2 regions of the Ensifer sp. ENS09 genome follow, and region 2 is predicted to be linked to the other one. Evidence: riboswitches for the same ligand, from Rfam matches in the RefSeq annotation. Region 2 holds a riboswitch; the other holds the start of a gene.
What was found. Region 2 has a riboswitch for cobalamin ahead of IB267_RS06290 (CbtB-domain containing protein). Riboswitches for the same ligand answer to the same signal wherever they lie in the genome.
Positions count from the first base shown of each region.

Region 1: it holds a riboswitch for cobalamin, as region 2 does, so the genes downstream of both, IB267_RS03690 (DUF1636 domain-containing protein) here and IB267_RS06290 (CbtB-domain containing protein) in region 2, are expected to answer to the same signal.

Region 1 is NZ_JACVBP010000001.1:735,760-750,503, forward strand. It holds gene IB267_RS03655 (caspase family protein) at 101-1,657, opposite strand; gene IB267_RS03660 (hypothetical protein) at 1,966-2,244, opposite strand; gene IB267_RS03665 (mechanosensitive ion channel family protein) at 2,412-5,219, opposite strand; gene IB267_RS03670 (DUF924 family protein) at 5,346-5,906, opposite strand; gene IB267_RS03675 (iron ABC transporter permease) at 5,999-7,066, opposite strand; gene IB267_RS03680 (ABC transporter substrate-binding protein) at 7,070-8,023, opposite strand; gene IB267_RS03685 (ABC transporter ATP-binding protein) at 8,020-8,823, opposite strand; gene IB267_RS03690 (DUF1636 domain-containing protein) at 8,846-9,259, opposite strand; cobalamin riboswitch at 9,364-9,580, opposite strand; gene IB267_RS03695 (RidA family protein) at 9,765-10,241, opposite strand; gene aspT (aspartate-alanine antiporter) at 10,729-12,417, shown strand; gene IB267_RS03705 (bifunctional aspartate transaminase/aspartate 4-decarboxylase) at 12,475-14,127, shown strand; gene IB267_RS03710 (aspartate-alanine antiporter) at 14,304-14,744, shown strand, end outside.
Region 2 is NZ_JACVBP010000001.1:1,254,559-1,269,302, forward strand. It holds partial or broken gene IB267_RS06235 (mechanosensitive ion channel family protein) at 1-1,053, opposite strand, end outside; gene IB267_RS06240 (Lrp/AsnC family transcriptional regulator) at 1,192-1,650, opposite strand; gene IB267_RS06245 (cystathionine gamma-synthase family protein) at 1,777-3,060, shown strand; gene IB267_RS06250 (VOC family protein) at 3,152-3,502, opposite strand; gene IB267_RS06255 (TetR/AcrR family transcriptional regulator) at 3,624-4,220, opposite strand; gene IB267_RS06260 (crotonase/enoyl-CoA hydratase family protein) at 4,304-5,119, shown strand; gene IB267_RS06265 (helix-turn-helix transcriptional regulator) at 5,170-5,532, shown strand; gene IB267_RS06270 (SRPBCC family protein) at 5,529-6,095, shown strand; gene IB267_RS06275 (DUF1772 domain-containing protein) at 6,165-6,644, opposite strand; gene IB267_RS06280 (NAD(P)H-binding protein) at 6,641-7,471, opposite strand; gene IB267_RS06285 (TetR/AcrR family transcriptional regulator) at 7,576-8,268, shown strand; cobalamin riboswitch at 8,267-8,529, shown strand; gene IB267_RS06290 (CbtB-domain containing protein) at 8,570-8,746, shown strand; gene IB267_RS06295 (CbtA family protein) at 8,944-9,738, shown strand; gene IB267_RS06300 (ferric iron reductase) at 9,780-10,628, opposite strand; gene IB267_RS06305 (glucoamylase family protein) at 10,655-11,998, opposite strand; gene IB267_RS06310 (DUF1194 domain-containing protein) at 12,146-12,940, shown strand; gene IB267_RS06315 (GntR family transcriptional regulator) at 13,054-13,776, shown strand; gene IB267_RS06320 (DUF982 domain-containing protein) at 14,054-14,293, shown strand; gene IB267_RS06325 (glycoside hydrolase family 26 protein) at 14,451-14,744, opposite strand, start outside.

The sequences.
Region 1 (14,744 bases), 520 kb from region 2:
GCGCATGCGGCAGCGAAATCAAGCCCTGAAATGACGCGTTGATAACGCCGCCGCCCTTAACGCCAACCCCGTTCGATGGCGCCAGCATGCGCTGTCCGCTTCACCGCCAGCCGCAATCCCACGGCTGGCCCCTTGCGGTGCGATGACAGGCAAAGGCCCGGCCGCAGGAATGGGTGGCGGAAATCGTCATCCGGCCCCGGCCCGAGCCGCGGGCAAACATCTGCCGGAACGCAACATCGGCATTTGCGGGGCAATTGGCAAAGCTCTTTTTCTGCAGTTCGGCCGGTGGGCTGATCGCACGGGTGCCGGTGTTTTTCTGCGGTGCCTTGATCGTGCCTTGCGTCTCGCCTGGTTGCGGCAGCTTCGCCTCGCGCCGGATCGAGACGCAGCGGCCGTCCCTGGCCTCCTGGTTGCGCGCACAGACAAGCGGGCAGATCCGCGCCTTCTCCGACTTCAGGCGATCGAGCACGTCGCTGGAGGGTTCGAGCGTCGCTAGGTCGACCTTACCGAACTTGGAGAAGGCTTCGAGCGCCTTGCGACTACCTTCGCCCCAGACCCCGTCTTCGCTGCCGGCGCGACAGCCAAGCCGGTTGAGCTCGACCTGTACGGACCGGGCCAATGTCGTGTCATCGGCATTGGGCGCAGCCAGCGCCGGATCGATGGCCGCCACGGCCTGGCCACCCGCTCCGTCGGGCACGCCTTCGGAGGACGGTGCTGAAGCCCGCTCGATGATCTTGATCTTTGCCCTGGCGAGCGAAGCGAACGCACCGTCGGGATATTGCTGCAGATAGGCGTCGAAGAGGTCGCGGTCCGTCGCATCCTTGATCGTTTCCCAATAGGCAAGCTCGGCGGCCTGACCCGCCGCGGGCGCCTCGGCCGGCGCCGGCTTGCCGTCAATCGCCGGCTTCAGCACCACCTCACCGGTGAGCGAAGAATTGTCCCAGGGCACCTGCTTGCCGCCGGTTGCCGCCAGCACGTCGCGGCGCACGTCGATCAGCTCGCGGGTGATGTCGCGGCCCGGCTGGCCGAGGTGTTTCAACAGCGCCGATGTGAACGGCGAGTTCCGCCCCGATCCGTCAAGGGCGACATTGCCGGGCTGGGTGGAAAAGGCGATCAGCGTGCCGATGCCGGTGCCGACCTTGGCAAGGCCGCGGCCGACCGAGGCGGAACGCGTGCCCATCGAACGGGCGAGATTGACCGCAAGCGGATTGTCGCGGCAGGCGTCGAGCAGGATGATGTTGACCCGCGTGCTGCGCTCCATCGCCGACAGGATCAGGTTCATCGGCACCGCCTCGAATTCGAGATCGACCGAGGAAGCGAGCGTGGCATCGACGGGGGCGAGGTAGTTTTCGCCGTTCACCTGAAGGCCGTGGCCGGCATAGAAAAACAAGGCGAGATCTGCGCCGTCGAGCCGGCCGACGAAGTCGCGCACCGCACGGCGCACCCCGGCAAGGTCGAGATCCGCACCGGTCACCACCTCGAAGCCCAGACCTTCGAGCTTTGCCGCCATGTCGTGTGCGTCATTGCCGGGATTGGGCAAGGTGGCCACATGCTGATAGGCGGAATTGCCGATGACCAGCGCCACGCGCTTTTCGGCCAGCGCCTCCGATGCGAAAAGCACCAGCAGAACGGACAAGGCGATGCGAAGGAATGGCATGGTTCCCCCCGGCAATTCGCGGATGATCGCGACCACGCGTCAGCGCCAACGCCAACGCCCAAGCGTGCTACCGGCAATGCGGCCTGTCAATGCAAGGAGGGTGTCCGGCAGCTCTGACGGGCCCTGCCCGCCCGAAGGAGTGAGGCGGTCGCCGCCCTCGCCCATCCCTTGGGATTAGCAAGAGCAGCCGCGATCGCTCGCAAGGGCTTTCAGGCGCCACCAGCTACGGCGCCTGCGCAAATGTCGAATGAAGGATGGAGCCGCCGGTCAGCGGCGCGCCGGTCGCACCGCCTGAACGGAATGGAAGGTTACTTGACGACGACGTTGCCGTTGACGATCTCGACGTTTTCGTCGCCCTGCAGGCCGATGCGGTCACCACTCGGTGCGGTGACGAAACAGCCGCTCGGGCAGATCATTTCAGTCGCTCCGGATGCGATCGCCACTTCCACACGGCTTTCGCCCTCGACGACGATCAGAACGGCGGTCTCGCTGTCCTTGTTCGTGACAGTCGCGGCACTGGCAGCACCGGCCATCGGCGCGCCGGCCATCAGCAAACCGGAAAGCAAAGCAATCACAAATTTCTTCATCGCCCATCGACGCCAGACGCGCCGCCCTCTTGCCGAGCCGGCCGCCCCGTCGGTTCGCGACGCTGCGCCGGCCACCTCTTCAGCCGATGACCAGCGTAGTCGGTCACCAGAAGAATTGCATGCTTTTTATGGCAGGCCGGCTGAATAGTGGCTGAACGGTCCGTTTATCAGCGGTTTGGGTTTGCCCGGCGGCTGGCGCTCCGGCGGCTGCTTGCCCCCTCCACTTCGCGCTCCTCGTCGAGCGGCGCCGCAGCGGTAGTTTTCTTGTCCGAAGCGGTAGACTTGGCTGCGGCCCTTTCCTCGGCGGAGGTGGCGCCCTTCGGCTCGCCGACCTCTTCCGGGTGGTGGCTTTCGATGCCGGTCTGGTCCTCGACCGGCACGTCCTCGATCTTGACCGGGAACGGCGCACCGATGCCCTCGTCGCGGAACCGTTCATAGATCGAGACGCGCAGGTCGTTGCGCACGCCGCCGCCGGTCAGGACGTCGGCCACGTAGATGCGCAATTCGAAGGTCATGCGGTCATCGCCAAAGGCGGTGAAGCCGACGCTCGGCGACGGGTTCTTCAAGACCATGGGATGGGCGGCCGCGATCTCGGCGAGCAGCTCCATAATCCGGCGCGGCTCGCTGGCATAGGTGACGGTGATGGCGATTTCGGACCGGCCGAGCTTGTTGCGGTGCGTCCAGTTGCCGACCGAGGCGTTGATGAGCAGCGAGTTCGGCATCATGATCGACTGGTGCTGGAATGTCTCGATCTCGGTCGCGCGGACAGAGATGCGCTTGACGAAACCTTCGGTCGTGCCGCTGACGATCCAGTCCCCCACCTTGAACGGGCGCTCGACGAGCAGGATGAGCCCCGAAACGAAGTTCGAGACGATGTTCTGCAGGCCGAAACCGACACCGAGCGAGAGAGCACCGGCAACGAGCGCGAGGTTGGAGAGGTCGATGCCGGCCGCCGACAGGCCGATCAGCCCCGCAAGCCCGACGCCGGTATAGCCGATGCCGGTGCGGATCGAATTGCGCACGCCCGCATCGACCCGGCTGCGTGCCATGATGTTGCCGTCGATCCAGCGCTGCACGAAACGGGTGACGGCGTAGCCGAGCGCGAAGAACAGGATGCCGGCGAGGATGCCAACCAGCGAAATCGTGATCGAGCCGATCTTGATCTCGGTCACCATCCGGTAGGCCCAGGACTCGATGTCGGCGACCTGGAAGCCCCACTGCAAGAGGATCAGCGGGATGAAGAACATCACGACCAGCGCGTAGATGCTGAGGCCCGCGGCAAGGCCGATCTGGTCGAGCGCCACCTGTTCGAGATTATAGCGCCGCTCGAGATAGCGCCCGGCGGCGGTCTCGGCAAAGGCGCCCTGCTTGGCAACCGCCCGGCCGGTGAGGATGCCGATATACATCGTGACGAGGATCGCGCCCGTAATGATGATCTGCGTGGCGATGAAGCGGGCAAGACCGACATAGCCCGACACAGCGGCAATGATGAGCAAGGCGCCGGTCGCGAGCAGCGCGAAGGACACCACCCGCGGCCAGGCGCGGCCATGGGCGTCGAAGGATTCATCCTTCCTGAGCGTCGGCTTGATCCAGGCCGAAGCCATGATGATCAGGCCGATGACGATGGAGGCAATGTAGCTCTTGACGACGGTCAGCACGACAGGCGAACCGAGCGCCTCGCTGACGCCGCCGAAGAGGTAATCGAGACCGTTGACCAACGCCATGGCGAAGATGGCGATCATCAGCATCCGGGCGCCGCGATCGGACACCCGCACCAGCCGCCAGCGCGCATCGCGTGGCGAAAGCACCGCCTGGGCGAGCCTCGTCACGAAGAACACCACAACCGCCACCCCGAGCGTGATGGCGATGATCGGCGCGATGTCGGACCGCAGCACGTTGAAGCCGCGCAGGAACAGGAAGCTCGATACCGCGAAGGCGGCCGAAGCGATCGTCGGGATCAGCGTCGACCAGAACGCGACCGAGAGCCGCCGGAAGTAGCTCGGCTCCTCATCGGTAATGTCATGCTCGATCAGCGGGCGAAAGAGCCTGCGGCTGCCGGAAAGGAACACGAGCGCCGCCAGCAGCGACAGGAACAGCGCGGTCAGGAGCGGCACGCGCTTGTAGTTCCAGGCAAAGCTCAGCCAGCTCCCGACGCTGCGCGACAGCACCCGGGTCTCGTCCGCCGTCGCCGTCAGCGCGTCGTCGAACATTCCGGTCGAGACTTCGGTGTTCTTCAGAAGCGTATTGGAAAACAGCGCGCGCCTTGTCGCGGTAATGGCGTTGGACAGCTTCGTCGCCTGCACCGACAGGCCTTCCGCCTCGCCGGTCAGCGCATTGATGGCACCACGTTCGGCCATCAGCCGCTTGCGCTCGGCAGTCACGATGTCGGCTTCGGGCGGTTGCCCCTCGGCCGGCGGATCGCCAAGTTCGGTCAGCCGGGCCTTGATTTCGTCGAGGCGCGGGCGGGTCGAAACCGAAACGCCGATGATCTGTTTGGCGAGCGCGTCGACCTGAACCTTGAGGTCGGCAAGCACGATGTCGTCGTCCTTGGCTTTCTCGACCCGTTCGGTCAGTCCCTTCAATTCCTCGCCGGCCTTGGTCAGCTGCTCGGCCGCCTGGCTCTGGGCCGGTGGCGTGGCATCAGCCGGCAAGGCATCGGCCGCCGGCTGGGAATTCTGGGCAGGCTGCGTGGTTGTCGCCGCAGGTTCGGTAACACCGGGGGTCGCCCCGTTCTCCGCTGGCTGCGCCTCCTGCGCCGGCTTGCCGGCAGCAGGCTGGGCGGCGGTCTGGGACGATTGTGCCCCTTGCGGCGATTGCGCCGGCTGTGCCGATTTCTGGCCCGCCTGCCCGTTTGCCTGTGCCGTTTGTTGCGCTGTCGGCTGCGCCGCCTTCTGGGCCATGACCGGGCCGCCCACGGCAAGCGCCAGCAGGCAGACGAGAATGGCGGGCAGTTTTCCGACAGAACGCAATTTCATGATCCTTGCAGATTGAGACCGTGGTCCGGAATCGCTCCGGCCGTCTTCACGTTTCGATGTGAATACGAAAGACGGCGGAAAGATGCAAAGAACGGCGATAAATCCCCGTCAGTGCCCGCTTTCCCGTTAAAAACCGGCGCCGGGCTGCGCCAGATAGGCAAGTTCGGCCTCCGTCGACGGCCGCGCCAGGAAGGCGTTGCGATGCGGGAAGCGGCCGAACTGCTCGATCACCTCGCGGTGCCGGATGGCATAGTCGAGATAATCGGCATCGCCGAGCTCGGTAAAGAGCTTCACCGACATGGTCTGGTCGGTAAGGTTTTCCGAATGCTCGAAGGGCAGATAGACGAAGGCGCGCCACTCCGGCTTGATCGCCATGTCAGCGCCGGTGCCGACGGCAAGCTTCGCCTCGTGCAGCGCCAGGCAATCGGTGGCAAAGGCGAGCGGCGTGCCGCGATACATGTTGCGCGGCATCTGGTCCAAAAGCACGATCGCCGCCAGCCGGTTTTCCGGGCTCGCCCGCCAGATCTCGTCGACGCCCCGGGCCAGCGCCAGGTGCGACGCCTGGAAACGGCGGATGCAGGCCTGGTCGAGCTCGTGGCTCGTCCCGAACCAGTCGTCATAGGTGAGTTCGCCAAACCAGAAGTCCAGAACGTCCTGCGGCGTGCAAATGTCAGCTTCGTTCGCCATATGCTCCTCATGCGGCCCAATGGCCGATCGCTCGGCCCCCGCTAACACATAGGCCGGGACCGCCCCTTGTCCATAACTTGTTCCTACCCGCCTTACGCGCGTCGCTTCAGGATGGCAATGAAGGCGATGCCGCCGACGAGCCCGGTGACGACGCCGATCGGCATGTCCTCCGGCGCCATGATGACGCGGGCCGTCAGATCCGCAAGGATGAGCGTCAGCGCCCCGAAGAAGGCCGAAAGCGGAATGACCCTGACGTTGTCGCTGCCGGCCAGGAGCCGCACGAAATGCGGCACCATCAGCCCGACGAAACCGATCGCGCCGGAAAAGGCGACCATCACCCCGGTCAGAAGTGCGGTGACGACGAACAGCGTCAGCCGGAAGCGGCGCACGGGAATGCCCAGCGTCATCGCCGTTTCGTCGCCCATGGCGAGCGCATTGATCTCGCGCGCCCGTATCATCAGCCAGGCGAGCGAGACGAAAAGCACCCCGCCGGGATAGACGAGCTGCGACCATTGCGCCAGACCAAGGCCGCCGAGCATCCAGAAGATGACCGTGTGGGTCGCCCTCGGATCCCCAAGGAAAATCATGAGGTTGCCGACGGACGTTAAGACGAAGGCGACCGCGACCCCGGCGAGCACCAGGCGGTCGGCGCTGCTGCCGAGCACGCGGGAGACATAGGCGACCAGCACGGTTGCGAGCAGCGCGCCGGCAAAGGCAAAGAGCGGCACCGTGGCAAGGCCGAGGATCATGCCGGTGTGCAGCAGCGCCACGATCGCGCCAAGCGCTCCACCGGAGGAAACGCCGAGCAGATGCGGATCAGCGAGCGGATTGCGCGTGACCGCCTGCAGCACGGCGCCCGTCAGCCCCAGTCCGGCCCCGACGAGGCCTGCCAACATCACCCGCGGCAGGCGCACGTCCCAGACGATGCTCTCGCGGCCCGCCGACCAGAAGACCTCGACGCTACCGGGCGAAATCTTGCTGGCGATGATCGACCAGATGGTTGCAACCGGGATCTGCGCCGAGCCGAGCGATACGGCGGCCGTCACCGTCAGGAGGAGCAGCAGCAGGCCCGCGGCAAGGCCGAGACCGCTGCGGGCCACCCGTTGAGACGCGGCACGCGGAACCGCAACGGTGTCAGCCGACGTATCCTCAGCCAGCATCGGTTACAGGCCTTCGCCGTGAAAGGTCTTGGCGAGACGGGCGATGGCGTCGATGTTGCGCGGCCCCGGCGTCGCCTCGACATAGTCGAGCACGACGAAGCGATCGTTCCTGACGGCATCGACATTCTTGAATGCCGGATTGGTCTTCATGAAGGCTATCTTGTCCTCGGCCTTCACCTCGCCGTAGTTGACGATGACCACCACTTCCGGATTGCGCTCGATCACCGGCTCCCAGGAGATCTCCACCCAGCTCTTGTCGACATCGTCCATGATGTTGGCGCCGCCGGCGGCCTCGATCATCGCCGTCGGAATGCCGAAGCGGCCGGAGGTGAAGGGCTTCTCCTCGCCGGAATCATAGACAAAGACCCGTGTCGGCTGTGCCTTGCCGGCATTCGCCTTGGTGATTTCGGCAAGCTGGCGGCGGTAGCCGTCAACAAGCGTCTCGGCGCGATCCTCGACGCCGAAAATGCGGCCGAGATTGAGAAGATCGACGAACATGTCGTCCATCGTCGGCTTTGCCTTGGCCATCACGTGGATGCAGGATTCGGTCAGCTCGTAGACGCCGATCTTGAAGGGCGCCAAGGTTTCGGGCGTGACCTCGCCGCCGACCTTCATGCCGTAGTTCCAGCCGGCAAAGAGGAAGTCGGCGTCGGCGTTGAGCAACACTTCCTTGGTCGGATACTTCTCCGAAAGCTCCGGCAGTTCCTTGACGCCTTCGCGCAGCTTCTCGTCCAGCGTCTTCCAGCCGGAAACGCCGGTATAGCCGACCATGCGATCCTGCAGCCTCAGCGCCAGCATCATCTCCACCAGGTTGACGTCGTTGGCGATCGCGCGCTGCGGCGCCGCGTCGAAGGTCACCTCGCGGTTGCAGCTCTTGACCGTGACCGGATAGGCGAGCGCCGGCGTGGCGGCGGCCAGCACGAAAAGAAGGGAAAATGGGGCAATATTGATCTTCATGAAATAGATCCCTGTCGAGGAAGTGAAAAGGAAAATCGGGCGCCGCCGCCGGCGGCATTGTGAACGGTGGCAGTGACGCCGAAGGCGGCCGAAAGTTCGCCGGGGCTGAGCACCTCTTCGGGCGTGCCGAAGGCCGTCAGCCGCCCGGCAGTCAGGATCGCGACGTCGGTCGCAAACTCGGCGGCGAGATTGATGTCGTGCAGCGTCGAGACGATCGTCAGCTTCAGCGTCTGCAGCAACTCGAGGATTTCGAGCTGGTGACGGATGTCGAGATGGTTGGTCGGCTCGTCGAGGATGATGATGCGCGGCTCCTGCGCCAGCGCGCGGGCGATCAGCACCCGCTGCTTCTCACCGCCCGAAAGCGTCGAGAACTGGCGACCGGCAAGATGCGCGAGATCGAGATGCGCCAGCGCATGCTGTACCCGATCGCGGTCGAAATCGCTCCAGCCGCTCAAGCCTTCCCGCCGCGGAATGCGCCCCATCATCACGACGTCGCGCACGCTGAAGGGAAAGTCGCCGGGCATTTCCTGAAGGACGACGGCGATCGTCCTTGCTGCCTCGCGCGCCGAGATCGACCAGAGATCGATGCCATCGACCGAAACACGGCCGGAGTTCGGCTGCACCGCCCGGTAGAGGCAGCGCAGGAGCGAGGTCTTGCCGGCACCGTTCGGCCCGAGGATCGCAAGCCGGCTGCCCGCCGCGATCGAAAAGCCGATGTCCTTGACCAGCGTCAGCCCCGCGCGCGGCCCCCAGTGGAGGCCCTCGACCTTGAGTGCCGCTCCCGTCGCCGTACAGCTCATGGGTTGATCCCTCCCCGCGCCCTCATTGGAAGTGCCCGCCGAGGTCTTCGGAAACGAGCATCGCTGCGGGGATGCGGGCAAGCGTCTTGCCTTTCAACCCGCGTGGCCGCTCGGCCGCCCGCGTCATGCCATCGCCACGCTCGGCATAGGTTGTGGCAAAGCGTACGAGATCGTCGATGTCTTCGTCCGGCGAGACGTCGCCGAAGAGATAGGTTGCCTTCCCCGTCGCCTGGAAGGCGATGGTGCAGGGCCGCGTGCAGGCCGCCATGCACACCGTGCCGGCAATCGAGAAGTCACGATCGAGCGGCGCGCCGAGTGCGGCAATGCTGCCGTTCAGCCGCTTGATCAGCTCGGCACCGGGCGCGCAGGGGCCACCGGTGAAGCGGCAATCGGTGCAGACCGTTATCTTGTGCTGTCGGAAATTCGGCTCAGCCATTCCTGCCCTCCGCCGGACTGACGGCAAGAGATGGCGAAACGGCAGAAGGACGGATAGCCGTCGTGCGAAAGCCAGTTCTTTTCCATCGGAACACCCCGTCCGTTGTGGTTGATCGGTTCGATGGCAGGTCTCCTGGCTCGCGGGTCGTGGCGCATCCACGTCTTCCCGGCTGATCGCCAGTGACATGGTGTGAATGCGCTTTCCGCTCACAGTTGCGGGGGCAGCCACGGTTTCGGCCCCATCAGGGTCGTCCGTTCCGTGTTCCCTTTTCAGCCGCCTCCGCATTGTCGCGGACGCAGCACCATCACCGCCTTCCTCGCATGAATCGGCGGGGGAGACAACCGCACGGCACAGGCGGGAAGGATCTATCAACATGCGGCGTATCGTCATGCGCAATTCGTTATTAAATAACATTACATCATGCAAGCCGAAAATTGAGCGTCGGACACGATCCGACGCTCCACGGCCGGAATCCGCCTTGCGGCCGACAGGCGGCCGTGCCGCCTCAGAACTCCGGCGGAAAGAGCTCGGCCGTCAGCGTCACCGCCACCGCGGCGTTGCCCGGCAGGTTGCGCACGCCGCAGACGGAGCGGATATGGCCGGCCCTTTCGCCAAAGGCGGCAGCCAGAAACTCGGAGGCGCCGTCGAGCACCTTCGGATGATCGAGGAAATCCTCGGTGCAGGCGACATGCCCCTCCAGCCGGACGATCTGGCGAATGCGCTCGAAACGGCCGAGATGTTCGTGGATCTGCGCCAGCGCGTTGAGCACCGCCAGCTCGGCCGCCTTGCGCCCCTCGTCGATCGTCACGTCGCGCCCGAGCAGCCCCGTATGCACGAAGCGCCCGTCGAGCAGCGGCCCCTGCATCGAGACATGAAGCATCTCGCCCGCCTCGATCACCGCGCGATAAGCGCCGAGCGGCTTCGGCGGCGTTGGAAGCTGAACGCCAAGCGCCCCCAGCCTACGGATAACCTCATCCATCATTGCTCCCCCTCCTCGTCACCTTACGAACCGGCCGCGCTTGCGGAGACGATGCCGCGTTTCATCTCGACCCTTCGAAGTTCTGTCGCCCCTATCGCAAGCAGAAAGGCCCATCATTCCTTGCGCCTCCAGCCGTATGTTCAAGCATAGCCAAGAGAAAACGCCTCATGCCTCACGTTGCGAGATAACATTACGAATTACAACACCAGAGTTGAAGTTCCGGCGCGATCCGGCCGCGCGCATCCGTCTTTCGATCGCAGGCGGCGGACGCATCGCGGCGCCTGCGAGTGCGCACCCCAAGTAAAACCGCTGAAATGTAACATACGTTACGCTCACGTAACCCTATGCCGGTTGAGAATTTCGACGACCGAGGCAACAATTGCCGGAATTAAGATTGGGCATCGACGAGATCCGAAAACAAGCTCAACTTAGCCGCGCAGATCCCGAAATGAAGTGATGGCAACTCAACTTTCTGAAGGGAATAGCAGCAGTGAACCCCATCGATTTTTTCGTCGACACGCTTCGGACCTATCCACCCGTCGCCGTCTTCCTCGCCCTCGGCATCGGCTTCCTCATCGGTCCGATCAAGGTCGCGGGGTTCAACCTTGGAAATGTCACCGCCACGCTGCTTGCGGGCGTTCTCATCGGGCAGCTGGGCATCCAGGTTTCCGGTGACCTGAAATCAACGCTGTTCCTGATCTTCCTCTTCGCCGTAGGCTACGGCGTAGGCCCGCAATTCGTGCGGGGCCTAAGCACCGACGGGCCGAAACAGATCGCCTTTGCGCTCTCGGTCCTCGTGCTCTGCCTCATCGTTCCCTATCTCTGCGCGCTAATCGCCGGGCTTCCGCTCGGCTACGGCGCCGGCATGTATGCCGGTTCGCAGACGATTTCGGCGGCTATCGGCGTCGCCACGGACCAGATCAACTCGCTGGGGCTGACACCGGAACAGGCCAAGACCTTCTCCGACCAGATCCCGATCGCCTACGCGGTCACGTATATCTGGGGCACGATCGGCTCGGCGATCATCCTCGCCCAACTCGGTCCGAAGCTTCTCGGCATCGACCTTCCGGCGGCCTGCCGGGAATACGAGGCCAAGCTCGGCGGCGGCACATCCAGCGCCGAGCCCGGCATCACCAGCGCCTACCACGACTTCGGTCTTCGGGCCTACCGGATCGATGCGGCAAGCGGCCTGACCGGGACGCCGGTCAAGAACCTGCTTCCCGGCATCCGCGTCTATGTCGAGCGGGTCCGGCGCGGCAGCGAGATCATCGAAGCGGACGGCAACACCGTACTGCAGCCCGGCGACGTCGTCGCCTTCTCCGGCCGGCGTGCCCTGCTCGTCGAGAATCTCGATTCGAAGCTTGTCGAGGTCGAGGACAAGGAACTGCTGAATGCCGAAGCCGAAGTCCTCGATGTCTACGTGACCAGCAAGGCGCTCGCCGGCAAGACGCTTGCGGAAGTCAGCACCATGGACTGGGCGCGTGGCGTCTATGCCCGCAAGATCATCCGCTCGCTGGTCGAGATCCCGGTCTTGCCCGGGACCACCGTCGAGCGCGGCGACATCGTTACCATCGGCGGGGCCAAGCAGCATGTCGAAGCCGCGATCAAGGCGCTCGGTTTTGCCGACCGTCCCGTCGAGACGACCGATATCGCCTTCCTCGGCTGGGGGCTCTTCATCGGCGCGATGATCGGGGCGCTTACGATCACGATCGGCGGAATCCCGATCGGCCTTTCGACTTCCGGCGGCGCGCTTTTGGCGGGCCTGGTGCTCGGCTGGCTGCGCACCACCTACCCCGCCTTCGGGCGGATCCCGTCGCCGGCGCTCTGGCTGATGAACACGCTCGGCCTCAACATCTTCATCGCCGTCGTCGGCATCGGCGCCGGACCCGGCTTCGTCGCGGGTCTGCAGGAGGTCGGCATATCGCTGTTTATCTGGGGCGTGGTGGCAACCTCGATCCCGATGATCGCCTCGGTGCTCATCGGCCACTACGTCTTCAAGTTCCACCCGGCGATCCTGTTTGGCGCCTGCGCCGGGGTCAGGACGACGACGGCAGCGCTCGGCATGATCCAGGAGGCGGCCAAGAGCAAGGTTCCCGCCCTTGGCTACGGCATGCCCTACGCCATCGGCAACACGCTGCTCACCATCTTCGGCCTCGTCATCGTCATCATGCTCGCCTGAGGCGGGCGACAGTCGGGACCACCGATCACAATTCACAGATCACAGGGAGTGTGGATCATGTTGGACAGAAAATTCTACGACAGCATCTCCGATCTCAGCCCGTTCGAAATCAAGGACGAACTGATCAAGCTCGCCAAGACGAGCTCCCAGAAGGCCGCCAAGGCCTTCCTCAATGCCGGCCGCGGCAACCCGAACTGGACGGCGACGCGCGCCCGCGAAGCCTTCTTCCTTCTCGGCCAGTTCGCGCTGACCGAAGCCAAGCGCGCCTATTACGATCCGAAGGCCGGTGTCGCCGGCATGCCGCCGCAGGACGGAGCCCATGCCCGCTTTGAGAAGTGGACGAAGAAGCTGCTTCAAAGCACCGCCGACTGGGACGAAGAGGACGAAGGCGTTCCGCCGGCAAAGACGCTCTCCGACGCCGTCAACTACGCGATCAAGACCTTTCACTTCGATCCGGACGCCTTTGTGCACGAGCTGACGGATTCGATCATCGGCGACAACTATCCGGTGCCCGACCGCGCGCTGCACCACAACGAGATCATCACCCATGAATATCTGATGTGGGCGATGTGCGCCGGCCATCGACCCAGGGCGACATTCGATCTCTACCCTGTCGAAGGCGGCACCGCTGCCATGTGCTACATCTTCAAGGCCCTGAAGAACGCTCGCCTGCTCAACGCCGGCGACACGATCGCACTCGGCACGCCGATCTTCACGCCTTATCTCGAAATGCCGGAACTGGAGGACTACGACCTCAAGACCATCAATGTCAGCGCCGAGCAGGAGGACCGCTTCCAGTTCACCGACGAAGACATCAAGGCGCTCGAAAACCCCAAGGTAAAGGCGCTTTTCCTGGTCAACCCCGGCAACCCGTCCGCCGTTGCGATGGATCCGGATTCGATCAAGCGCCTCGTCGATCTCGTTACCAAGAAGCGCCCTGACTTGATCGTGCTCACCGACGACGTCTACGGTACCTTCGTACCGGGCTTCCAGTCGCTGCTCGGCCATCTGCCGCGCAACACCATCGGCGTCTATTCCTACTCGAAGTATTTTGGCTGCACCGGCTGGCGCCTCGGCGTCATCGCGGTGGCGCAGGACAACATCTTCGACGAGAAGATCAAGGCTCATGGCGAGCCGATCCAGAAGCTCCTCGAAAAGCGCTACAAGGCGATGACGCCGAAGCCGCGCGACGTGAAGTTCATCGACCGCATCGTCGCCGACAGCCGCGACGTGGCGCTGAACCACACCGCCGGCCTGTCGCTGCCGCAACAGGTGATGATGTCGCTTTTCAGCCTGGTCGAGCTGATGGATGTCGACAAGGTCTACCAGAAGGCCTGCATGGCCATCTGCACCAAGCGGTTCTGGAACCTGATCGAGGGCATGGGGGTCGAGTCCAATCCGGGCATCTATTTCGACTACTATTACGGCATCATCGACTTCGAATTCTGGCTGCGCAAATATGTCGGTGAGGATGTCGTCACCTGGGTGAAGGACAACATCCACCCGCTCGACATCCCCTTCAGGCTTGCCGAGGACCACGGCATCGTGCTGCTCAACGGTTCGGGCTTCGACGCGCCGAGCTGGTCGGCGCGCGTCTCCTTCGCCAACCTCAATGACGACGCCTATTCGCAGATCGGTCGCGCCGTGCGCTCGGTCGCCCGCGGCTACGTCCAGACCTACCAGGCGGCGAAAGGCCTGAAAATCAGCTGACCACCAAGGGCGGCCGGCAACCGTCGGCCGCCCTCCCCAACGCCTGGCCAGCGTTTCCTTCGGCCTGCAAGCATCTCCGCATTTCCGGCTGGCGACCGTCTTCCGCCGGCCCAGCAACCAGCGCATTATCCAGCTGAAGCGGAATTCTTCGGCTTGGCACCGAGAGGAAACACCGCGTGATCGATCACCTGTTCAGCATTCTGCGCGCGCATCCGGAACTCGCCCTGTTCCTGGCGCTCGGCATCGGCTACGCGATCGGCAAGATCACCGTCTTCGGGGTCACGATTGGCGCGGTCACCGGCTGCCTGCTCGCCGGCGTGTTGATCGGCCAGACCGGGGCCGAGCTTTCAAACGACGTGAAGCAGGCCTTCTTCCTGCTCTTCCTTTTTGCCATCGGCTACCGCACCGGCCCGCAATTCTTCCAGAGCCTCAACGCCGATGCCCTGCCGCAGATCGCCGTGACCGTAACGCTCTGCGTCGTCGCCCTCGGCGTGGCGATCGTGCTTTCCATGCTCTTCGGCTTTGACCTCGGCACGGCCGCCGGCGTTCTTGCCGGGGGCGCGACGGAATCGGCGACCGTCGGCGTTGCGATCGACACCTTCCGCAAGACGGCACCG
Region 2 (14,744 bases):
CGATGCGGCGGTCTCGATGGCGATGCGCGCCACCTCGTGCGGGTCACTGTCATAGGAGGTGCCGAAATCGATCTCGATGCGGACGAAATCGCTGGAGAACGACCAGTTCACCACCTGCTGCGAAATGAAGTCCTCGTTCGGAATGAGGTACTCCTTGCCGTCCCGGGTGATGACGGAAACGAAACGGGAGCGCAGGTCGCGCACGGACCCGAAGGTATCGCCGAGCGTGATCGTGTCGCCCGGCTTGATCGACTTGTCGAGCAGGATGATGATGCCGGAGATGAAGTTGGAAACCACCTTCTGCAGACCAAAACCGATACCAACGCCGACCGCCCCGGAAAAGACCGTCAGCGCCGTCAGGTCGATGCCGGTGGCCGACAGTGCGATTGCGCCGGCAAAGCCGATTAGCGCGATCTTGACCAGCTTGCTGATCAGCACCTTGAAGGAGGGCGTTAGGTCTGCTGACCGCTGGATCCAGTGCGACTAGACATTGCCGATCAAAACCGCAAGCCAGATCAGCGCGGACGAAAGCACGATGGCTTTGAGGACAAGCAGCAGCGACAGGCGAACCGCGCCAAGGCTAATCGCAACGCCGTCGAGCGTCGTCAGGATCACCCGGTCGAGCCCGACCGCATAGAGCGCAAAATAGATCCAGCCGACGACGGCGGTGACGCGCGCCAGCATCTGGTTGCGGATGATGCGTGTGAGCACCGAGATGACGAACCACGCCGCCGTCAGCGTCAGCGCGGTCGCCACCAGCCAGCGATAGGACGGCCATCCGAAGCGCAGGATCATCCCGTCGGCGATCCAGAGCCAGACGATCAGAAACAGCCACCGCAGCCGCCGCATGAAGGCGATGATGACGCGCAGCAGATCCGGATTGCCCTTGATCGTGCGGGCCCGGGCTTCGACCCGCGGCTCTATCCGCTTCGCCAGTGTACCACAGACCAGGTAGCCGACGGCGATGATGGCGAGCTGGTAATAGGTCCATGCGTTCAAAAAGACCGTCTGCAGCCACGAAGCGGCGGCATCGACCGCTGTTGCGAAATCCATCGTCTCTCTCCGAGAGATCGAGGCGCCCGCCGAGCGTTTGGGACGCCCTCATAACTCGAATCTAGGGCACCCCTGATGGTTTCAAAGCCGATCGACGATTATCGAAGCGCTTCGGAGGCTTAATGGAGGGGCTGAGCGCTAGATCCGCCGCTCCTTGATGGTGTTCATCACGAAGCTCGTCTCGATCGAGGCGACGCATTTGAGCCTTGCGATTTTCTCCTTGATGAAGCGCTCGTACTGATCGAGGCCGGCACTCATCACCTTCAGCACGTAGTCGCGCGAGCCGGTCACCAGATGGCATTCGAGCACTTCGTCCCAGCCGCGCACCGCCTCTTCGAACATGACGATCTCGTCCTCGTGCTGGCGGCTGAGCGTGACGGTCGCAATCGCCGTCATCGTCCAGCCGTCGACCGCGGGGTCGACCAGCGCCGTATAGCCGCGGATGACACCGGTCTCTTCCAGCCGCCGCAGCCGGCGCAGACAAGGCGACGCCGAGAGCCCCACCCGCTCGGCGAGCTCGTTGTTGGTCAGCCGGGCATCCGCCACCAGCTCCTTCAAAATCCTGCGATCCGTCTCGTCGGCAATTTTCTGCGCCATATCTTTCCAACTCAGCCAAATCTTTGCGCAACTCAAAGACATCGAGCCGGAAATAGCAAGGATCGGCCCAAGCATCTGATATAATTTGCCTGTCAGTCGAGTCCGCTTCGCTTGAGGAGACAAGCCATGACCGCACCGCATCCCTCCAAAACCCACATCGGAAACCACAAGCTGCATCCCGAAACGCAGATGCTGAACTATGGCTACGATCCGGAACTGTCGGAGGGCGCGGTCAAGCCGCCGGTCTTTCTGACCTCCACCTTCGTCTTCCGCTCCGCCGAAGAAGGCCGCGACTTCTTCGACTTCGTCTCCGGTCGCAAGGAACCACCGGCAGGCGTCGGCGCCGGCCTCGTCTATTCGCGCTTCAACCACCCGAACAGCGAGATCGTCGAGGACCGTCTCGCCGTCTACGAGCGCACCGAAAGCTGCGCGCTGTTTTCCTCCGGCATGTCGGCGATCGCGACAACGCTGCTCGCCTTCGTCAAGCCCGGTGACGCGGTGCTGCACAGCCAGCCGCTCTATGGCGGCACCGAGACATTGCTTGCCCGCACCTTTCTCAATCTCGGCGTCGCGGCCGTCGGATTTGCCGATGGCGTCAACGAAGCGGCCGTATCAGCCGCCGCCGAAGAGGCGATGGCCAAGGGCCGGGTCTCGGTGATCCTGGTCGAGACGCCGGCGAACCCGACCAATAGCCTCGTCGACGTCGCCATGATCCGCCGCGTTGCCGATGCGATCGGCCGGAAGCAGGGCCACACCCCTGTGGTCGCCTGCGACAACACGCTGCTCGGTCCGGTCTTCCAGCGGCCGATCGAGCACGGCGCGGACATCTCGCTCTATTCGCTGACCAAATATGTCGGCGGCCATTCCGACCTCATCGCCGGCGCGGCGCTCGGTTCCAAGGCGGTGATGAAGCAGGTCAAAGCGCTGCGCGGCGCGATCGGCACCCAACTCGATCCGCACTCCTGCTGGATGCTCGGCCGTTCGCTGGAAACGCTGTCTGTGCGCATGCAGAAGGCGGACGACAACGCCCGCATCGTCGCCGAATTCCTGCGCGACCACCCGAAGGTCGAGCGCATCCACTACCTGCCCTTCCACGGCGAGGACACACCGGTCGGCCGCACCTTCAAGGCGCAGTGCACCGGCGCCGGCTCGACCTTCTCCTTCGACATCGCGGGCGGCCAGGAGGCGGCCTTCCGCTTCCTCAACGCGCTGCAGATCTTCAAGCTCGCCGTCAGCCTCGGCGGCACGGAATCGCTCGCCAGCCACCCGGCGGCCATGACCCATTCCGGCGTGCCGATCGAGGTGCGCCACCGCATCGGCGTGCTGGAATCAACCATCCGCCTGTCGATCGGCATCGAGCATCCCGACGACCTCGTCGCGGATCTCTCAAACGCGTTGTCGCTTGCCTGATGCAAGAGGCCGCCTGTCTTGCCGGCGGCCTCTTCGCTGATTTCAGATGGCGCAATTCCGGACGGAAAACCGCTGCGCACTTTTCCTGGAATTAGTGCGTCAGGATGTTGACGATATTGCCGAATGGGTCGCGCATGTAGAAACGGCGCACGCCCCAGGGCTCGTTGGTGATGTCGTAGACGATCTCGACGCCGGCTGCCTTGGCGCGCTGATAGGCGCGGTCGACGTCGTCGACCTCGATCGAAAGCACCGGCACCGGCGTATCGTTGCCGCCCTCGCTGGCAATGCTCACCTGCGGCAACGCGGCCTTGCCCTCGGCGGCAAAGGTCAGGATCCAGCCATGGTCCATCACCACGTCCAGTTCCAAAAGGTCGCCGTAGAAGGCGCGCGCCACCTGCGGGTCCGGGGCGTAGAGGTTTGAGACGATACGCTTGACGGTCATGGATTTCCTCCTCGGTGAGCCGCAGCGCGGCCACATCGGCGCTCAATGGTTGTTTGGCTCCTGGCACTGCATCCTATACTGCCCGCCGATGGCAGCCGTTTGAAGCGGAAGTTGCAGCGCGTCAGGATCCCTTCCCGTCCGCGCCGGCAAGCGCGACCCGCACCAGCGTCGCTGCAGCCTTGCCCGCCATCTCCATGTAGCTCGCGTCACGATGCAGCAGCACCACGGCGAAACTGCCGTCGAGCAACAGCAGGATCTGCTTCGCCAGCATGGCCGGCTCGGCAGTGCCGGCTTCGGTAAAGGTCTCGGCCATCCACGCCTCGAACTTCTTCTTGTGGGCCGCACCGATGCGGATCGCCGGATGTCCCGGCATGTTGGCTAGCTCGGCCGAGGTGCGCAGGAAGCCGCAACCCTTCCACTTCGGATGGCGCGCCGCCCGCGCCAGATTGACGAAGATCGCCTCGACCTTGTCGGCAATGTCCCCGTCGCCCGCGTCGAACCACTTGCGGAAGAGTTTCAGATTGGGCTGGTCGCGGCCTTCGAGATAGGCGGCGATCAGCGCGTCCTTGCTGTCGAAATGATAGTAGAGCGTGCGTTTGGTCACGCCCGCGGCTTCCGCCACCGCATCGACGCTGACTGCGCGGATGCCCTCGGCATAAAACAGCTTTTCCGCCGCTGCGACGATCAAGTCCCGGGCCGATTTCTCTGCTTTCGCCATCTCTCAAGTATACCGACTAGTGAATATACATGGCATCTTCCCTCACCTAGCCTCTCCCCGTCAACACCTGCCGGAGAGCAACCATGTCGAACACCGTGCTGCTGCAGATTTCCGAGGGCATCGCCCTCCTCACTCTCAACCGCCCAGAGAAACTCAACGCGCTGAACTACGAGCTGATCGACCGGCTCATGAGCCTTCTTGACCAGATCGAGGTGAACCACGCCGTCAGCGCGGTGATCATCACCGGCGCCGGCGAGCGCGCCTTTTCCGCCGGTGGCGATATTCATGAGTTCTCGGAAAGCGTGGCCAAGGGCGTGAACCTGGCCGTGCGCGATTTCGTCCGTCGCGGCCAGGGCCTGACGGCGCGGCTCGAAGCCTTTCCGAAGCCGGTCATCGCTGCCGTCAACGGGCTTGCCTATGGCGGCGGCTGCGAGATCACCGAGGCCGTGCATCTGGCGATTGCCAGCGACCAGGCGCGCTTTGCCAAGCCGGAGATCAAGCTCGGCATGCCGCCGACCTTCGGCGGCACCCAGCGGCTGCCGCGGCTCGCCGGCCGCAAGCGCGCGCTGGAACTGCTTTTGACCGGCGACGATTTCCCGGCCGATCGCGCGCTGGAGTTGGGGCTCGTCAACCGCGTCGTCCCGCATGACGAACTGATCGCGTCCGCCCGTGACCTGGCAAAGCGCATCATGGCGCACTCGCCTCTCGCCGTCCGCTCGATCATCACTGCTGTCACCCGCGGCCTCAACATGTCGATCGCCGAGGGATTGCAGGTCGAGAGCGAGCAGTTTGCCCAGATGGTGCCGACCGACGACCTTGCCGATGCGCTCGCCGCCTGGAAGGGACGGCGCGTCCACGACGACCCGCCGCGGCCCGGTCTTTTTTCGCGATATTTTTAAATTCAACCGAACGGTTGACAATTAGGCCAATCCAGACGACATTCAACGATATGGTTGAATATCAGAACGCACATCTCGATGCCGTGTTTCACGCGCTTTCGGACCCGACGCGGCGCGCCATGCTCCAGGACCTTTCGCAGGGCGAAAGACTGGTGGGCGAGCTTGCGGCGCCGTTCTCGATCTCGCTGGCCGCGGCATCGAAACACATCAAGGTGCTGGAAGGAGCAGGTCTGGTGCGCCGCGAAGTGAAAGGTCGCACGCATGTGTGCCGGCTCGATGCCGGGCCGATGCATGCAGGCATGGAGTGGATGCGCCACTACGAAACCTTCTGGCGCACCCGCATCGACGTACTCGAGGCGCTGCTTCTCGCCGAAGACGCCACCAACCAAACTGATTCGGAGGATAAGCCATGACTTCGTCTGCCACAGCCTTTGCCGGCGCCGATTACGGCCGTGTCGTCGCACCGGACGCGGTGCGCATCGAGCGCCTGCTTCCCGGCCCGATCGAGCGGGTCTGGTCCTATCTGACGGAGGAGAGCAAGCGCCGGCTCTGGATGGCGTCCGGAACGATCGGGTCGAAGGAAGGGGCCGAGGTCGAGCACGTCTTCCGCCACTCGGAACTGACAGCGGAAGACGATCGGCCACCGCAGAAATATGCCGAGCACGCCGGCGAGGTGCGCAATTACGGTCACGTGCTCGCCTGGGAGCCGCCGCGGCTGCTGGCCTACACCTGGAACGAAGAAACCGGCACGCCCTCGGAGGTCCGCTTCGAACTCAGCCCCCGCGGCGACAAGGTGCTGCTCGTCGTCACCCACAAGCGCATCGCCGACCGCGCCATCATGACCAGCTTCTCCGCCGGCTGGCACGTGCATCTCGACATTCTGCGTGCGCTGCTGGAAGGCGAAAAGCCGGCGGCCTTCTGGAGCAAGTTTGCCGACCTTGAAGCGCAGTATGACGCGCGTATTCCCAAGCCCTGACGGCGGGATGGGCTCAGAGGTCAAGACGCGTGCAGGCGCCGGCAAGGATCCACTTGCCGGCGCTTTTCGTCAGGCGCGGGCGAAACCGACAATGAAGAACGCCAGCGCGCCGATCGACGCGAAGGTGCGCACGTGGTTCCACCAGACCCAATCGGTCAGATAGCGCTCATGCCAGAGATCGGTCGCCGCCTGACCGGGGGCTGCCGCGGCGAGCGCGTCGTTCATCGGCACGTTGAAGACGATGGTCACCAGCAGCACGCCGACGACATAGGCGACACCGCCGGCGGCAAGCCACCACCGGCCCTCACCGCCCGAGAGGAAGGCGACGACGATGAGCGCCAGGGCGAGCAACGCCGTGCCCATGAAGGCGCTGAGGAAGATCGGGTTCTGGATCACGACGTTGATCGCATTCATCGCAGCGATCCCCTGCTCCGGCGGCAGCCGCGACAGGGCCTGCATGATGCAGACCGAGAAGATGAAGAACAGCCCGGCCATCAGGCCGGAACCGATCGCGGCGGCAAACGCCAGAGCGGGGATCAGGGGGATCATGCGGCAAGACTCCAAACACCAGTTGCTGCGGTTTCCCGAGCGTAGGCTGCAAAGTCACGCGGACGCCGCCCAAGCACATGCTCGACATCGGACGTCAGGTTTGAATTGCGCCCGTCGAGCACCGAGGTGAAGAGATAGCGGATGAGCTCGACATAGTCATCAGGCACGCCGTCGGCCTGCAAGTGTGCAGCGAAGTCGGCAACCGGTATAGCCTGATAGGAGATCGGGCGGTTGGCAGCCGCGGCGATTTCGGCCACGGCGTCGGCAAAGGTCATCAGCCGCGGGCCGGTCAGCGAATAGACCTTGCCGACATGGCGGTCGTCGAGAAGCGCTTCGACAGCGACGTCGGCAATGTCGTCGCAGCTGATGAAAGGCTCGGTCACCGTGTCCACGGGCAGGAAGACGGAACCGCTCAAGACACCCTCGGCGAGGAACCCTTCGTCGAAGTTTTCGAAGAACCAGCTGCCCCGGATTACCGTCCAGTCGGCGCCGGAGGCCTGCAGCGCGCGCTCGGCCGCTTCCGCCTCGTCCTCGCCGCGCCCCGACAGCAGCACCAGCCGCTTGACGCCGGCGCTGACGGCAAGGCTCGAGAACTTGGCGATCACCTCGACGGAGCCCGGTACCGCCAGATCCGGCTGGAAGCAGACATAGATGCGATCGACGTTTTCAAGGACCGGCGCCCAGGTCACCTCATCCGTCCAATCGAACGAAGGCGACGCCGAACGGGCACCGATGCGGACCGCTATGCCCCGCTCCCGAAGGCGCTCGGCCACCCGCCGCCCCGTCTTGCCGGTACCGCCCAAAACCAGTGTGATTTTCTGAGACATCGTTTCCTCCTGAGGTTCCACCAAAAAATATGAGTATCTCTCACATTTGCAAATGTGATAAATCCTCGTATTTTAGGAGTCAAGTCAAAATGTGAGCATTACTCATGATTCCAGATGCAAGCCCCGCCACGCTTCCCGCCGACGACGAGCCCGCACTGCGCCGGACACCGAGCCAGAAGCGCAGTCGCGAGCGCGTCGAGCAGATCCTCGCCTGCGCGACGGCGCTCATCCAGGAAAAGGGCAGCGACGCCATGCGCATGAGCGAAGTCGCTGAGAAGGCTGGGATTTCGATCGGCTCGCTGTACCAGTACTTCCCCGACAAGGCGGCAATCGTGCGCACGCTCGCCGAGCGCTACAATGCGGTCTGCAACGAGTGTATCGCGGCCGAACTGGCCAAGGTGACCTCGATCGCCGAGCTGCGCGACGCCTTCTCGCTCTTGTTCGACATCTATTACGAGATGTTCCTCGCCGAGCCGGTCATGCGCGACATCTGGTCGGCGATGCAGGCCGACAAGGCGCTGCGCGAAATCGACCTTGCGCAAAGCCGCGCCGGCGGAAAGCTGCTTGCCGATGTCTGGGCCCGGCTTGTGCCGGCGACGCCGCGCGAGGAAATCGACAGCGCCGCCTTCCTGATCATGCATCTCGGCGACTGCACCATGCGGCTTGCGGTCTCGGTCGAGCGCGCCGAGGGCGACCAGATCGTCGAGGCCTACAAACGCATGACCATCAAGGATTTTGTCGCGGATGGACCGCGCGGCGGCGCGCACTCAATTGACAACTCCATGACACAATCCTAATCATCTGGGATCGATTGGTTCCCGGGACGCGAACGTGTTTCGGGAGTAAACGGGAATGTGACGGATGGACCCAATCTGGGCATTCAAATCACGGCCGACCCCGCGACTGTAGAGCGACGTCGATCCACCGTTCCGGAGCGATCCGGAAGAAGCCACTGGCAAGACCGCGAGAGGGCGGCCGAGCTGGGAAGGCGAGGCAGATCGAGGGCATCGAGCCCAACGCCGTGAGCCAGGAAACCTGCCACTCGATGCGGGCATAGGGCCCAACCGGGAATTTCCCGATGCCATCACGGAGGTTGTCATGGCTACGTCTACCATTTCGAGCACCCCGCTCTCCCTCAGCGATCGTCTGACCGCTGGCGTCATCGCGCTCTTCATCGGCGCATTCCTCGTCTTCGGCGCCGGCCTTGCCAACTCGGCCGTGCTGCACGACACGGCGCACGACACCCGCCACTCCTACGGCTTCCCCTGCCACTGACCGATGCCTCGGAACGTGAACAACGTTCCGCATCGAACAATCTGCGGACCTGAACGCATCCGGCACGAGCCGGATGTCGGTTTGTGTGCATTCCGGTTTTTCCGGCGTGCGAAAGCCATCCGCAGCACAGGCAAAATGGGAAGGCTCAAGGACCACGCCGCAGCGCGTGGCTTTTGTCGTTATCGAGGGATTTCAAGATGATTGTCAGAACGCTTCTGGCCGCGATCGTGGCTGGATTGATTGCCGGTGTCTTCATGACCGGCGCCCAGGAATTGCGCGTCACGCCGCTGATCCTGCATGCGGAAGAATTCGAAGGCGAGGCTCCGGCCCCCACCGAACAGCCCGCCGCCCAGCCGGGTGCGGCACAGCCTGCCGCGGAAAACCACGACCAGCATTCGTCGCTCAAAGCCGTGTCGCCGCTCGGCGCCTTGCTCGACGCGCTGTCGCCGATCACGCCCGCCTATGCCCATGAGGGCGAGCACGAGGACGGCGGCATCATGTTCGGCATGAGCCGCTTCTCCGGCACGCTGATCGCGAACCTCGTCACCGGTTCCGGCTTCGGCCTGCTGCTCGCCGGCGTCAGCCTGGTGATCGGCTACCCGATCACGCTTCGGAACGGCGCGCTCTGGGGCGCCTGCGGCTGGCTTGCCGTGCACATGTTGCCGGCGATCGGCCTGCCGCCGGAACTGCCTGGCTTTCCGGCCGCCGAACTGGGCGACCGCCAGACCTGGTGGCTCGCAACGGTGGCGCTTTCGGCCGTCGGCCTTTATCTCGTCGTCCTGCGCGAGGAGATCGTCTCCAAGGTCGCGGGTCTCGTGCTGATCGCAGCGCCCCATGTCTATGGTGCGCCGCAGCCGCTCGACATCACCAGCAACGTTCCGGCCGTGCTCGGCGCAGAGTTTGCGGTTGCCGCACTCGCCACCACGCTCGCCTTCTGGATCGTGCTCGGCGTCGTCTCCGGCTTCATCAACGAGCGCTTCGTCAAAGCATAGTGATCGCCGATCACGGATTGTCAGCAAACCGACGGCGGGGTTCAGGCCCCGCCGTTTTGCATGAGATGCGCCGCCAGCCGCGCACGGCGATCTTCCGGCTCCAGCAGGACGCAGGTGTCGCAGAAGCTGCCGCCCTCCGTCTTGAAATACAGACAGCAGCCGCAGCGGATCCGATACTGGCGCGAAATGTGTTCACCACTTGCCGGATCGACGGCCGCAATCTGCTCGTAGCAAAGCTCATCAGAATAGAGCCGCGAGCCCGGCCGCTTGACGATTGCCAGCGCCTCGGCCATGCCGCGCGCCTCATCCCCGATCGCACGGCCGATTTCGAGGAACGCGCCAGCCAGGGCATCCGCCGCGAGCCGCCACTGCGCCCCGCTCGAGAGGCCCGTCCGTGCCTTCAGGACAGCAATGACGGGCGTCAGATGAGCGATGAAGCCCTGTTCGAAAACGCTGACGTCCTCCTCCCGACCCTTGCGCTCCGTCGCCGGCGGCTGGAGGCAAAAACGATAGCGTTTGCCCGCGACTTCGGCACCACGGTGAAGCCGTGCCCAATCCTCGAAACGAATCCCGGCGACCTCCAGCTGCAGCCCGGCACCGAGATGGAACGCGCCAAGGACCACGCTCAGCTGACGGCTATAGAAGGCGATCAGATGCGCCGCACGGATCCGGTCGGTCATGCCGACCCCGAAGAAATCCTGATAGGCGAGCCCCGCCTCAAGGCCAGCGCTGCCCGCAGCCCAGAAGTCGTCCGGCGCGCTGAATTCGCTCGCCGCCGACCCGAGCGAGACGGCAGCCTCCGGAAACTGGGCACGCAGATGGTCCGCGACGGCCAGCGCCTGCTGCGCAAAGGGGGCCGCGATCTCCGCTGTCGGCCGGTGGTCGTTCAAGCGCATGCCGTCTCCGTCGCCCATCCTCACCCCTTGGCGCTGGATGCGGGCGGATTGCCACGCGCACCCTCCCCCTGCCGCAGCCAGCCACCGTCGAGGCCGGCTCGTTGAAGGCCGAGGCGGATCGCCGGTATGCCGCGCATCAGCGCCCAGACAAGGCCGCTTCGCCAGTTCTCGATCATCATGACAACGAGGCCCTGGTCAAGACCGACCACCCGCGCATCGATCCAGCCCTCCGGCCCGCCGCCACCAAGGCTCGGGTTGAAGCCGCCGGGAAACCGCCCCTCGTTCAGAAGTCCGGGATAACTCTCCGCCATATGCGCGAGAGAGGCCTGCGCCGCCTCAGGCTCGAACGGCAGGCAGGCAAGCGGCGCCCAGGGCACGAGCGTGCCGTCATCAGGGCCGTGGGGCGCGCCGCGGTTGACATAGCCGAAAAGCTGCTGCTGGCGGCCATCGCGAAGGCGCACACGGACGCGCGGCGCATGGCAGGCGCTGAGACCCCACAGGTGTTCGCCATATCCGGCAAAGTGTCCGGGATTGGAACGCGCATGGTCCCGCTGCAACGCTATGGCGCGCCGGGTATTTTCGAAATAATCCGTTCCCCGCTCCCGCATCGGTCGGTCGGCCAGCCCGCGCAGATCGAGCCAGGCCTGCGGGAAGAGATGGATGAAGAGCGGCGCCGCATGAAGGTGCGGCCGGCCCTCGACGGGGATCCAGTCATGGGCCTCGGCATAGGCCGCATAATGCTCCGGTTCGATCGCATGCTCGGGCGCGCCGAGTGCCAGCACATAGAGCAGCAGCGCTTCGCTATAGCCCCGCCAGCGATGTTTCAAAAACCGCCCCGGCGGCCGCCAGCCCATCGTCAGCGTATCGCCGCGATTGAGCGCCCAGCGCCAGTCAACCCGCGCATAGAGCCGGTCAGCAAGCGCACGGATCTCGCCTTCGACCGCATCATCGCGGCGGAAATAGGCGGAAGCGGTCAGGACGCCGGCGATCAGCAGCGCCGTATCGACGGTTGAAAGCTCGCTCTGCCAGGCGCGCTCGCCGGTCCGCATGTCGAGGAAGTGGTAGTAGAAGCCGCGATAGCCGGTCGCCTGCCGGTGGCGGGACTGCGGGCCTTGGGCAAGGAAGCGCAGGATCGTCACCACCCGCCGCGCCGCATCGCTGCGCGAACGCCAGCCGCGCTCGACGCCGACCGGGTAGCAGGAAAGGCCGAAGCCGGTCGCAGCGATGCTCGCCGGCGCGCCCGGCAACGCGGTGTCGGCGATCAGCCCGGTGACCGGATCGGAATGTTCGAGGAAATAGCCGAACGCCGCCTGCTGCAATCGATCGATCTGAAATCGCTCGGTATTTTCGCTACGCTGCTGCATCCCGCCTTTCCCGACCGGCATCCGGGCTCATGCATGACCCGGCAAAATCACTCTTTAGTGAAGGCCAACTACACCCAAACGGTCGCCGAAATCCAATCTTGTGTTACAGTCTTCTAATCTGACCGCGCGCAATGACTGGTTGAAGCGATGTTGAGCGTGTTGGCGTTACTCCTTTCATTGAGTGGTGGCCCGAGCCCATCGACCGCCGAGGCGACGAATGTCGACGTCGAACTGATCCTGGCGGTCGACATGTCCGGCTCGATGGATCTCGACGAAGCCCGCATCCAGCGGGCCGGCTATGTCGAGGCGCTGCGGCACCGCGACTTTCTCGATGCCGTCGAAAGCGGCCAGCTCGGCCGCATCGCGATCGGCTATTTCGAATGGGCCGGAACGGTGAACGAATCCTCCGTCGTCGCCTGGCGGGTGATCGACACCGCCGCCGACGCCGATGCCTTCGCCAAGCTGATCGAGCAGCGCCCGGTCGGCACCCGGCGCGGCACCTCGATCTCCAACGCCATTACCTACGGCACCGCACTGATCGATTCCAACGCTTACAGCGGCGTGCGGCGGGTCATCGACATCTCCGGCGACGGGCCGAACAACATCGGCCCGCCGGTGCTTCCGGCCCGCGAGACCGCGATCGCGCGCGGCATCACCATCAACGGGCTCGCGATCCTCATCCGCCCGTCGGTTTCCACCGGCCCGCTCGACCAGTATTATGCCGAATGTGTCATCGGCGGCCCCGGCTCCTTCGTGCTGCCGGTGCACGAGCCCGAAGACTTTTCCATCGCGATCCGCCAGAAACTGGTGCTCGAAGTCAGCGGTCTGCAACCGCCGCCGACGATACGCTATGTCGATGCCTTCCCGGCCCCCGACTGCCTGGTCGGCGAGAAACTGCGGCCCGGCTTCCTCGACCGGGTCTATCCGGAACTCGACAAGTAGCCTCGCCTGACCTGACGATCCCGCGCAATCCCACGCAACCTTTGCGCGTCAGATTGTCGTTTCCCTTCGCCTCGTCCGACGATAAGATGGCGCGTTGCTTCGCGGATCGATTCATGTCCTTGACCACCACGCCCCATCAGGCCGAACTGGCCACCGACCCGACCACCGACATCGGCAGTCAGCATATCCGCGATACGTTGCGCGATGCGATCGTCGAGCGGCGGCTTGCGCCTGGCACCAAGCTTTCGGAAGGCGACGTCGGCGAACTCTTCAATGTCAGCCGCACCCTGGTGCGCGCCGCTCTGCAGGCTTTGTCCTATGAAGGGCTCGTCAACGTCGAGAAGAACCGCGGTGCTTTCGTCGCCCACCCGTCCATCGACGAGGCGCGCCAGATCTTTGCGACCCGCCGGCTGATCGAGCCCGGTGTCGTGCGCGCCGCCGCCGCCCGGATCGGCAAGGCGGAGATTGCCGAACTGAGGCGCATGCTGGCAGCCGAGCGGCAACTGACCGAACAGCGCGGCCAATCGGCCCGTCGTGCGGAGATCAAGGCATCGGGCGATTTCCACCTGGCGCTTGCCGACCTCTCCGGCAACGCGATCCTGCGCCGCTTCATGGATGAGCTGGTCGCCCGCTCCTCGCTGGTCATCGCACTTTACGGACAATCGACCGTTTCGAGCTGCGGCCACAGCGAACACGACGAGATCGTCAACGCCATCGAGCGCGGCGACATCGACGCAGCCGCACGGCTGATGGTCCACCACATCGACCATATCGAAGCCGACCTCGACCTGCGCGTTCTGAAATCGACCGACCTGAAGGCTGCACTGGAACTCTGATCCCGCTTGCACCCTAGTGGTCCCGTTAGGCGGCCACAACCTGCGCCGGGCCTGGATTTTCGAAACTTTTCAACATCCGTCCGAACGCCACATCGCTTCCTGCCGCGCGTCCCTTCGTCCGCCATCGGCGAAGATGCGCCCGCGAAAAGATCCCGCTCGCAAAGCCGAAGAGACGCCGCCTGCCGTCGGCACGGACAAAAATCGACCGGCAACGTGGAACCATCCCGTCGCTCTCGCGTTGCCCTCTCGCTCGAAAAGACTGTGAACGAGGAATACAATGAGCGAGAAACTCTTTCCCACGCCCATCCCCCTGAAACTATCGGCGAGACGGCAGACTGTGGTCAGAACGGTGTTCGAGGCCGTGGAACTGCTCCGGCAATGGCCGGGCCGTCGTGGACGGGAATATCGCGCAGCCCTGAGGCGTTGCCTGGATGCGCTGGATGGATTGACGAGTACGGACCGGGCGAGCCGCTGCTTTGCTGCAGCCGCCCGGGAATCGGGCCTGTTGCTGGCCTGATCCGGCGACCAGGATGATCCGGAACCACAAGCGTGGTCCGGCACATCAAGGGCTCGGAGTTTGAAACTTTCACGATGCGCCGAAGGACGATCGGCGCGTCGCCCCGACCGAAGGCGTCTCTGCTGCGATCAGCAAGATTTAAAGTCGCGCGCGGCGATCAGTCCGCGAGTTCGGCCGCTTCTTTCTGCCCGCGGTCGGCAAGCGCCTTGAGCGCCGCCTTGTCGAGCCGCCAGTCCGGCGCGCCATAGCCGAGCGGCCATTTGTACGGCTCCTTGTCGTTGAAGAAGACAACGGTCGTCAGCAGCGGAAAGGCCCGGCGATAGGTCTGCTGGTCAAGGATTTCGGCATACCAGGCACGCTTGTAATCGGCCGAGCCGGATACCCCGAGCTCGGCGATCATGACCGGTTTGCCGAAGCCCGATACCCGCTGGTATTTTTCTTTCAGCGCTTC